2 regions of the Noviherbaspirillum sp. UKPF54 genome follow, and region 2 is predicted to be linked to the other one. Evidence: predicted binding sites of a transcription regulator. Region 2 holds the regulator's gene; the other holds the start of a gene.
The links. Region 2 encodes FNR, which switches genes on or off when oxygen is low (the NO sensors DNR and NnrR bind a similar motif). Its sites were predicted from a motif close to TTGATNNNNATCAA; they were not measured.

Region 1: FAY22_RS21275 (bacteriohemerythrin) is a predicted target of FNR. The motif match lies at 1,935-1,948, and genes of this name have one in related genera.

What each region holds. Positions count from the first base shown of each region.
Region 1 covers NZ_CP040128.1:4,589,942-4,594,798, reverse strand. Annotated here, with positions in the region: rRNA gene FAY22_RS21285 (16S ribosomal RNA) at 1-573, opposite strand, end outside; gene FAY22_RS21280 (enoyl-CoA hydratase) at 1,064-1,840, opposite strand; gene FAY22_RS21275 (bacteriohemerythrin) at 2,080-2,523, shown strand; gene FAY22_RS21270 (murein transglycosylase A) at 2,524-3,705, opposite strand; gene apaG (Co2+/Mg2+ efflux protein ApaG) at 3,855-4,229, opposite strand; gene rpe (ribulose-phosphate 3-epimerase) at 4,360-4,857, shown strand, end outside.
Region 2 covers NZ_CP040128.1:1,832,301-1,837,157, forward strand. Annotated here, with positions in the region: gene FAY22_RS08460 (GAF domain-containing protein) at 1-1,066, shown strand, start outside; gene FAY22_RS08465 (hemerythrin domain-containing protein) at 1,080-1,805, opposite strand; gene fnr (fumarate/nitrate reduction transcriptional regulator Fnr) at 2,475-3,155, shown strand; gene FAY22_RS08480 (FixH family protein) at 3,624-4,163, opposite strand; gene ccoG (cytochrome c oxidase accessory protein CcoG) at 4,180-4,857, opposite strand, start outside.

The DNA of each region.
Region 1 (4,857 bases), 2.0 Mb from region 2:
CACGCTTTACGCCCAGTAATTCCGATTAACGCTTGCACCCTACGTATTACCGCGGCTGCTGGCACGTAGTTAGCCGGTGCTTATTCTTCCGGTACCGTCATCCCTTCCGGATATTAGCCAGAAGGATTTCTTCCCGAACAAAAGTGCTTTACAACCCGAAGGCCTTCTTCACACACGCGGCATTGCTGGATCAGGGTTGCCCCCATTGTCCAAAATTCCCCACTGCTGCCTCCCGTAGGAGTCTGGGCCGTGTCTCAGTCCCAGTGTGGCTGGTCGTCCTCTCAGACCAGCTACTGATCGTCGCCTTGGTAGGCTTTTACCCCACCAACTAGCTAATCAGATATCGGCCGCTCTAAGAGCATGAGGTCTTGCGATCCCCCACTTTCACCCGTAGGTCGTATGCGGTATTAGCTAGTCTTTCGACTAGTTATCCCCCACTCTAAGGCACGTTCCGATATGTTACTCACCCGTTCGCCACTCGCCGCCAGGCCGAAGCCCGCGCTGCCGTTCGACTTGCATGTGTAAGGCATGCCGCCAGCGTTCAATCTGAGCCAGGATCAAACTCTTCAGTTCAATTCCTGTTTTGTGCCGTTTTACCGGCAGGTTCCTAAGAACCGTCGCTCACTCAAAATACTGACTAGGTCCGTTCTTGCGAACTTACCTGTATTTCTTGCGAGCACTTGATATGCTTTGAGCTTCGGCAGCTTCCGCCACCGCCGCACGCCCACCAAGCGCCCACACTTATCGGCTGTTACTTGTTAAAGAACTTGTCCTGCCGTCGCTTTCGCAACTCGCTAACAAAGCGTTTTGTTTGTCAGCAGCAGAGAAATGAGATTATGAAGCGCTTTATTGCTTGCGTCAAGCGTTTTATTTCATCTTGTTCGCGAGCATTTGTTGCTAACCGCTTCTTTTTGCAAGACTTTTCAGGCTTGCAATCTACCAACGAATCGTTTTATTCGTCAGCAGCAAAGAGGCGAGATTATGACTACTTCTCTCAGTGCCGTCAACTGCTTTGCAGAAGTAGTTGACGGCGATCTTTCTTGCCCTTCCAACACCTCGTACGTCAGTTATTGCGGAAGCTCGGCGCACGCTTTTCGACAAACGCCGCCATCCCCTCTTTCTGGTCCTCAGTGGCGAAGGTGCTATGAAACAAGCGTCGTTCATATTGAATACCTTCTGCCAAGGTTGTTTCATAGGATCGATTCACCGATTCCTTGATCATCATAACAATAGGTAGAGACATGCCGGCGATAGCCTTGGCTGCTGCCATTGCTTCGTCTATCAGTTTGTCGGCCGGGACAACACGCGAAACCAATCCTGCCCGCTCAGCCTCCGCCGCGTCCATCATCCGCGCAGTCAGACATAGGTCCATGGCCTTTGACTTGGAAATTGCGCGCGGAAGCCGCTGTGTCCCCCCAGCACCTGGCATAGTCCCCAACTTGACTTCAGGTTGTCCGAATTTGGCTGTCTCGGCCGCGATGATGAAGTCGCACATCATCGCCAGTTCGCAGCCGCCGCCAAGTGCATATCCAGCGACGACCGCAATCACCGGCTTGCGCACCCGCCGAATCTGCTCCCAGTTGCGGGTGATGTAATCACCTTTGTACACATCCATGAATGTGTACTTGGCCATGGCACCAATATCTGCCCCGGCCGCGAACGCCTTTTCGCTGCCGGTAATGACGATGCAGCCAATATTGTCATCGGAGTCGAACTTCAATAACGCATCTCCCAGTTCGTCCATCAACTGATCATTCAATGCGTTCAAAGCCTTGGGGCGATTGAGCTGAATGACCCCGACTTTTTCACGTGTGTCGACCAAGATATTTTCATACGCCATTTTTACGCTCCTTGACAAAAAGGTAAGCCGCCATTGTACCGTCTCGACAATGCCAAGCCGCCCCTCTGAAGTCAGGCGTTACGCCAGGGCTCGCTTGAGACATATCAAATGGGTCCTGGACTGAACAAGTAGCATAATCTGAACAGGTGAACAGCAAGCTCCCTACCCTAGTCACCGACCATCAAGCACCGCAACTCTGCTTCCCGCCGCGTTCACTTCTATACAACGGAGGGTCACCGATGTTAAATACCACTTGGCCATCCGATGAACCGCTCGGCGTCATCGCTTTGGATCGCTTGCATGACGATTTATTTGGCATGCTAGACAAGCTGTCGAGTGCGCAAGATCATGAATTCGGAAATGGATACATCGCTCTTGTTCAGCAAATGGAACATGCTTTTGAAACAGAAGAGCGATGGATGGAAGAAATGGACTTCCAGTCACTGAAAGTTCATCGCGAACAACATGCACGGGTGCTCGGAGCGCTGCACAACGTGAACTGCCGCGTAATGAATGGAGAACTCGGCGTGGGACGAGAGGTGGTCAGGGAATTGCTGCCGCAATGGTTTGCCTTCCACATTTCCACCATGGATGCGACCCTGGCGCGCAGCATGCAGACAATGACCGCCCGAGCGGCAGGAATTCCCCACCCCGCGGCGGCTGAGCCGCTTGGCCCGCATTGATTAACGCAGCTTCGGCAGCAGCACCCACATCATGCCGCGCTGCTTCATCTTGCCCGCCTTGTCGCCGGCTTCCGTGCCGAAGCCCCAGAAGTAATCGGCACGAACGGCATTGCGAATCGCGCCGCCGGTATCCTGCGCCATTGTCAGTCGCTGCATTGGCGTGTCCGCGCCCGGCTGGGTTGTAGCCAGAAATACCGGCGCGCCGAGCGGGATGAATTGCGCATCCACGGCTATGGAGCGGCGGGGCGTCAGCGGTACGCCAAGCGCCCCTTTCGGCCCCTTGCTCGGATCGATGACTTTCTCTTCCTTGAAAAAAACATAACTCGGGTTCGCGTTCAGCAACTCTTGACGACGTTCCGGGTGGACGACAAACCATGTCTTGATGTTTTGGGCTGATGCCTGTTCCAGCGACATCTCCCCTTTGTCGACCAGATAGCGGCCGATCGACTTGTAGGGATATCCATTCTGGTCGGCATAGGCAACTCGCACCGTTTCCTTTGTGTCGGCCAGCTGTACGCGCCCGGAGCCCTGCACTTGCAGGAAAAATGCCTCAATCGCATCGTCCACCCAAAGCAGTTCCTTGCCGACCAGAATATCGGACTGCATCAGCTCGGCACGCGACAGATATGGCACGACCTTGTTGCCCACCACGCGGCCGCGCAGGCGCATACTTTTCAATTCGGGATAGAGCGCGGTCAGATCGATAGTCAGCATGTCATCCGGGGCGCGATGCAGCGGGATCTGGTACGGGCCGCCTCTCTTGCGCGCACCGTGCAAGAGAGGCTCGTAGTACCCAGTCACCAGGCCGGTATCGCTTCCATCCGGATTGACGACCTGATGCGGTACCAGGAACGCTTCAAAGAAGGCGCGAATAGTCTTGTCCTTGCCTGCATCGACGTCGCGCGCGACAGCACACGGCTCACGCCATTCGGGTTTCTTGGCCAATATGGCGCAGGATGCCAGAAAGGCTGGCCAAGCTTCGCGCAAATCATCTTTGCCCCAGCCCGGCAGTGCCGCAAAGCTTGTCGGCTTGAGCAACTCCTTCGGACCTTCCGGCTGCGTCACAGCGGACGTCGGCGGCGGGCATTTGCATGACTGTTCCGGCGGAACGATTGTGCAAGCGGCCAAGCCGAATACGACTGCCGCCGTCGATGCGAGTAAACTGGGGCGAATGAATGACATTGAGGGAAAGCTATGTGGCTGTTGATGCTTGAAGCAGGAGTCGCCCTGTTCTTGCTGGTGTTTATTGTATGGTGGACGATGTTCTCGGGGAAGAAACCCTCGCCTCCAGCGCCACGGAAACCCGAAGCGCCGCAGGATGAAGTGCAACATTAATGCAAGGTGCGCGGCTGAGACAAGATGAATTCCGGAATTTTTGCCTCGAATCGTTCGCCATCCTCCGCTACACAGAAGTAGTTGCCCGACATCGAGCCGTGCGGCGTGTTGAGCGCCGTGCCGCTGGTGTATTCGAACTGTTCGCCCGGTTGCAAAAGCGGCTGATGGCCGACCACCCCCAATCCGCGCACTTCCTGCACGTGATTGACGGCATCGACAATGGTCCAATGGCGCGAAATCAGCTGCGCTGCGACGCTGCCGGTGTTTTTGATCGTGACGGTGTACGCAAATACGTAATGCGCGCGCTCCGGCTCGGATTGTTCCTCCAGATACCGGGTCTTGACCGAGACGGTGAATTCGTAGGTGGCCATCGGCATTCCTTGTTTCTCTTTTTGCATGACGGATTCTAGCGGCTCATGGCGCTTGCGCTACTGGCATAGCGCAATACGTGGCCGGCCGGCGAGCGGGTAAAATACCGCATCCTCATTCACTTTGCTTGTCATGCCCAATTACCGCATCGCCCCCAGCATCCTGTCCGCCGATTTTGCCCGCCTGGGCGAGGAAGTCCGCAACGTCGTTGCCGCCGGCGCCGACATCATCCATTTCGACGTGATGGACAATCATTACGTCCCCAACCTGACCATCGGGCCGATGGTGTGCGAGGCGATCCGTCCGCATGTGCAGGTGCCGATCGACGTGCATCTCATGGTCAAGCCCGTGGACCGCATCATTCCGGATTTCGCCAAGGCCGGCGCCAATATCATCACGTTCCACCCCGAGGCATCCGAGCACGTCGATCGCTCCCTGCAGCTGATCCGCGATCACGGCTGCAAGGCGGGCCTGGTATTCAATCCGGCCACACCGCTGCATTACCTCGACCACGTGATGGATAAGCTCGACATCATCCTGATCATGTCGGTCAACCCAGGCTTCGGCGGGCAGTCGTTCATTCCGGAAGCGTTGAACAAGATCGCCGCGGTGCGTCAGCGCATCGACGCT
Region 2 (4,857 bases):
CCCGCTCTTTGCCAGCATGAAGGCCAAGCTGGCCGGCATCGCCTCCCATACCGGGATGGGAGGCGTGTTCCGGCTGCTGGGAGCCGATGTCTTTCGCGTGCACGATATCGAACGCGTTCCGGGGGAAACCGTGCAGCCGCCACCGGCGCAACATAACCTGCTGGCCGCGCTGCGCGCAGCCAGCGAGCGGCTGCGTTCCTGCTGCGACCTGGAACGCCTTCTAGCAGAAACCCTGGCCTGCCTGGAGCAGCTGTTCGGCATCCGCTACACCATGATCCTGATGTTCGACGCGCCGAGCGAACGCCTGTACACCGTCGCCAGCCGCGGCTACGAAGCATCGGGCGTTGGTTCGGAAATACCGCTCGGCCATGGCGTCATCGGCGTCGCGGCGCAGGAACGCACGCCCATCCGGATCAGCCACATGAACGCCGAATATTCATACAGCCGCGCCATCCGCGAAAGCGCTTCCCGCAGCGACTGGGCTCACGCGCTCGACACCGAGATCCCGCTGCCGGGCCTGCGCGAATCGCGCAGCCAGCTCGCCGTGCCGGTCACGGCCGCGGAGCGCCTGCTCGGCGTGCTGTATGTCGAAAGCCCGCACGACTTGCGCTTCACTTATGACGACGAGGATGCGCTGGTCACCCTCGCGGCCCAACTCGGCATGGCGGCGCAACTGCTGCAAAACGCCGCGGATGCCGGCGAGGACGCGCCGGCCGTCCAGCCCGCGGCCACGCCGGTCGGGGGAATGCCGCTGACGGTACGTCATTACCGTGAAAATGGCAGCGTTTTCCTGGATGACGACTACCTGATCAAGGGTGTTGCCGGTTCGATTTTCTGGACTCTGCTGCGCGAATATGCCGACAAGAGCCGTACCGAATTCACCAATCGGGAACTGCGCCTCGATTCGCGCTTGCGGCTACCCGACATCAGCGACAACCTCGAAGCGCGCCTGATCCTGCTCAGCCGCCGCCTGACCGAGCGTGGAGCGGCGATCCGCATCGAGAAAACCGGGCGCGGACGCTTCCGGCTGTGCGTCGATCGTCCGCTCCAATTGCGGGAAGGATAGAGAGTGTTATTAACTAAGCCGCCATCCGGTCCTCGATTCCCAGCGCATCTGCCAGCTTGCTCCAGTCGCGCTTGCTCAAGTTCTCACGCGCCACATCCAGCAGCGCGTCGAACGCCGGCGGCGGGACGTGACGGCGGATGAGCGCCAGTTTTTCCGCGCGCTCGCGAGCGCTCAGAGCTGGAATCATCCAGCGCATGGTGGCAAGGGACTCGTCCGGCGGGATCGAGGCGACTAGCGCCTGCTCGATGCCGATGATTTCCTCATCGCTGTGCGTTGCCCACAATACCGCGTTGTTCCCAGTTTCCTCGATATGCATGTGGGCCAGGTTGTCCGCGATGAACAGGCCGAGTTCACGATACAAGTCAGCGATCGCGCCGGAACGCACCTCGTCCTGCGCCCCCTCGACCGCGCTCGCCAGGGTGGAGAGCCTCTCCAGCGCCGATTCATGATGCACGTGCTCCGACGAGATCGTGCACGCCGAACCGGGCTGGCGCGCTTCCATCGCGGTATGGATGAACTGGTTTTCATGCTGCAAATGCCTGCCGCAGAAAACAATCAATGCGCGGACCTGCCCCAGGACGCAGGCCACTTCCCCACCGTCGGAGCCATCCATGGCGCCGACCGCTTGAAGCGTATCGCTCATGAAAAGGCGCAAGGCCTTGTGAATGTGGGCATAAATATCGAAACGCTGAACAACACCTGTGGCGTGCGACTGGGAAGGGGAAATGGCCTGTTCCATGAAGGTCTCCGATCGTTTGGCGGTTGCAAAAGAAGTTCAATTGACGACAGGCCTAGATTACGGACTTATCCGGACCCGTTTTCTTAAAACTTCATTCAATAAACCTTAAAAAAACCTTAAGTTCGGAAGCACGCCTTGTGGCCGTCGCGCGCCAAAGACCATACCGATCACAAGTGATATTTCAACCACACGACCTACGAGAGGAGCGGTAAAATATTGCGATGCGTCAAAAGAGACTGATAAGCTTCGTCCTTCCCGGGCTCGACCTGATCCGGGATCGCGTCGGCTCGCTCGGCGTTGACTTCCCGATTTTGGGAACAAAAGGAGCGTCGAACGCTGCTCCTGTTTTTGACAGTTGTAGCAGCAACGAACATCCATTGCGGCCGCATTCTGGCTTGGCGCCTTGATGTTCAGGGTTCACCGCATGATTTGCCTTGGTATGGCACCGGTTAATCCACGATTTTGCTTGCTTGGTACGGGATTTGCATTAGGATTCTTGACCTGGCTCAATTTTGACCCGAACCCCAAAACGCCTAAAAACCTACAGCGAGCGCGAACATGATTCTGCATAGAATGAATTCTGCCGATATGACTCATCCCGCCTATTCTTCCAATGCATCGGGTGCCGCGAGCGCGCAAGACTTGCGAGCACGCTGTTCCGCCTGTGGCATGCACCAGCTCTGCCTCCCTACGGGGCTCGGCTCGACCGAAATGGACAAGCTGGAAAAGATCATTGGGCGCCGTCGCCGCATCCCGCGCGATGGCCACCTGTATCGCGTCGGCGACCCCTTTACCAACCTGTACGCGATCCGCCTCGGCCATTTCAAGACACACCAAATCAATCCCAGCGGCGACCAGCAGATCACCGGCTTTCAGATGGCCGGGGAACTGTTAGGAATGGATGCCATCAGCACCGATCGTCACCACTGCAACGCCGTGGCGCTGGAAGACAGCGAGGTGTGCGAGATCCCGTTCGCGCGGCTGGAAAGCCTGTTTGCCGAAATTCCGACGCTGCTGCATCACTTTCACCGGATGATGAGCCAGGAAATTACGCGTGAACAAAGCGTCATGCTTTTGCTGGGCAACATGCGGGCGGAACAACGCTTCGCCGCCTTCCTCAGCAATCTGTCATCACGTTATTCCGCACGCGGCTATTCTTCCACCAGCTTCCAGTTGCGCATGACACGCGAGGAAATCGGCAATTATCTCGGCCTGACCATCGAAAGCATCAGCCGATTGTTATCTAAATTCAAGAAGCGCGGCTGGATCAAGGTCAGCAACCGTGAACTGGAACTGCTCGAACCGAACACGCTAAAGGCAGTCGCCGCCGGCACCCTGAGCTGCGCATGATGCGCTTGGGCCTGCGGACAACGCTTAGAGATAAAAAAACCGGGCGCAAGGCCCGGTTTTTTTAGAAACATCAGAAGGGTGGTCGGCGTTCACTCGGCACACCGACCAGATAACAAGTCAGCATGCTGGCCAGTGCACAAAACATCCAGAAACAGAAAAATCCTACGGTATACGCTGCCATCGGACTTACGTCTAGATGAACTCCGAGCATTCCCAGGTCACGCGGATCAAATAGCGAAAAGAAAAAACCTTCCGCGACAATCGCGACCAAAAAAGACGGCCACAAGACGACCATCATCAACCGCGCCATCAAACCACCCTCCTTTCGGCTTCGTCTTTATAAAACGCCATATCAGACTGGCATTCTCGCGTCTCTTTTCTCATTATTGAGAATCGATTTTGATAATCGAGAACGCTCCCTGATACGATATTCGATTTCAAGCCGATCTGCACGCGGCGCGCCAATCCTCATCCTTCGGCGGGCGCGAGGTCAGGCGACAACACGACATCATGCTGTTTTGGCCATGTCCAGACGCCGGTCAGGCGCCAGTCGCGCGCCTGATCTTCCACCTGCACTTGCCAGTTCGCCTGCTCGAGGAAAGCCAAGTCGATCGAGAAATTCCCATTACTATCCGGCCACGCCTCGCGCACGATGTCTTTTTCCGGCAGGGTCGAATGCACCAGGCGGATGGATATCTTGCCGGTCACCGGACGCTGCGGGCTGTCGATATGGCCGATCAGTTTGCCGGCCGCCGGATCGAAGCGCACATTCAATTTCAAGTGCAAATTCGCCGCTACACGGTCGCGCCGCAAGTCTTGGTTGATCGCCTTGCCCTGCTTGTAGTAGTCGTCTACCACCAGGGCATCCGGGCGACTTACCGCGAGCCAGGCGGTGAAGCAGCCTGCCACGACCACCAGGAACGGACCCAGCATCAGAAACCACGGCCAGCGGTTCGCATACCAGGGCGAACCATCGTCCGTCTTCAAACTCGGATCAGCGCTTTGCATCACAATCTCCTTGCATTTAACGCGGTACGAAAAATACCGCCTTTTCCTTCACTTCGACATCCGAACCGTCGGTCGACTCGACTTCGAACATGATCTTGTTCGAACCGGGTTGCCCCTTGCCGTGGGCGATCCGCACGCGCACCGGTACGGCCCGCGAACCGGTCGCGGGCAACGCCACTTCTTCCGCGCCCGCCAGAGCGATGGTCTCGATGCCGGAAACCTTGATCTTATACTTGTGCGGGAATTCGTCAGTGTTCATGATCTGCAGGCGATACACGTTCTCGATCATGCCGTCCTCCACCTCACGCCCCATCGCACCACGGTCGCGGATCACGTCCAGTTTGAGCGGCGTGCGTGTGAGCAGCGAACCCAGGAAGCCTGCCACGATCAGCACCAGGATGCCCGTATAGATGAGCACGCGCGGGCGCATCGTGCGCTGCCGGATCTGCTGCGGGGTGAAATGGTTTTTTAATGCGTTTTCGGTGGTATAGCGGATCAGCCCACGCGGCGAGCCGACCTTGTCCATTACCGAGTCGCAGGCGTCGACGCAGGCGGCGCAGCCGATGCAGTCGTACTGCAGGCCGTTGCGGATATCGATGCCGGTCGGACATACCTGCACGCACATCGAACAGTCGATGCAGTCGCCCAGGTTCGACTTGGCAGCCGACTTGCTGCGCGCGCCGCGCGGATCGCC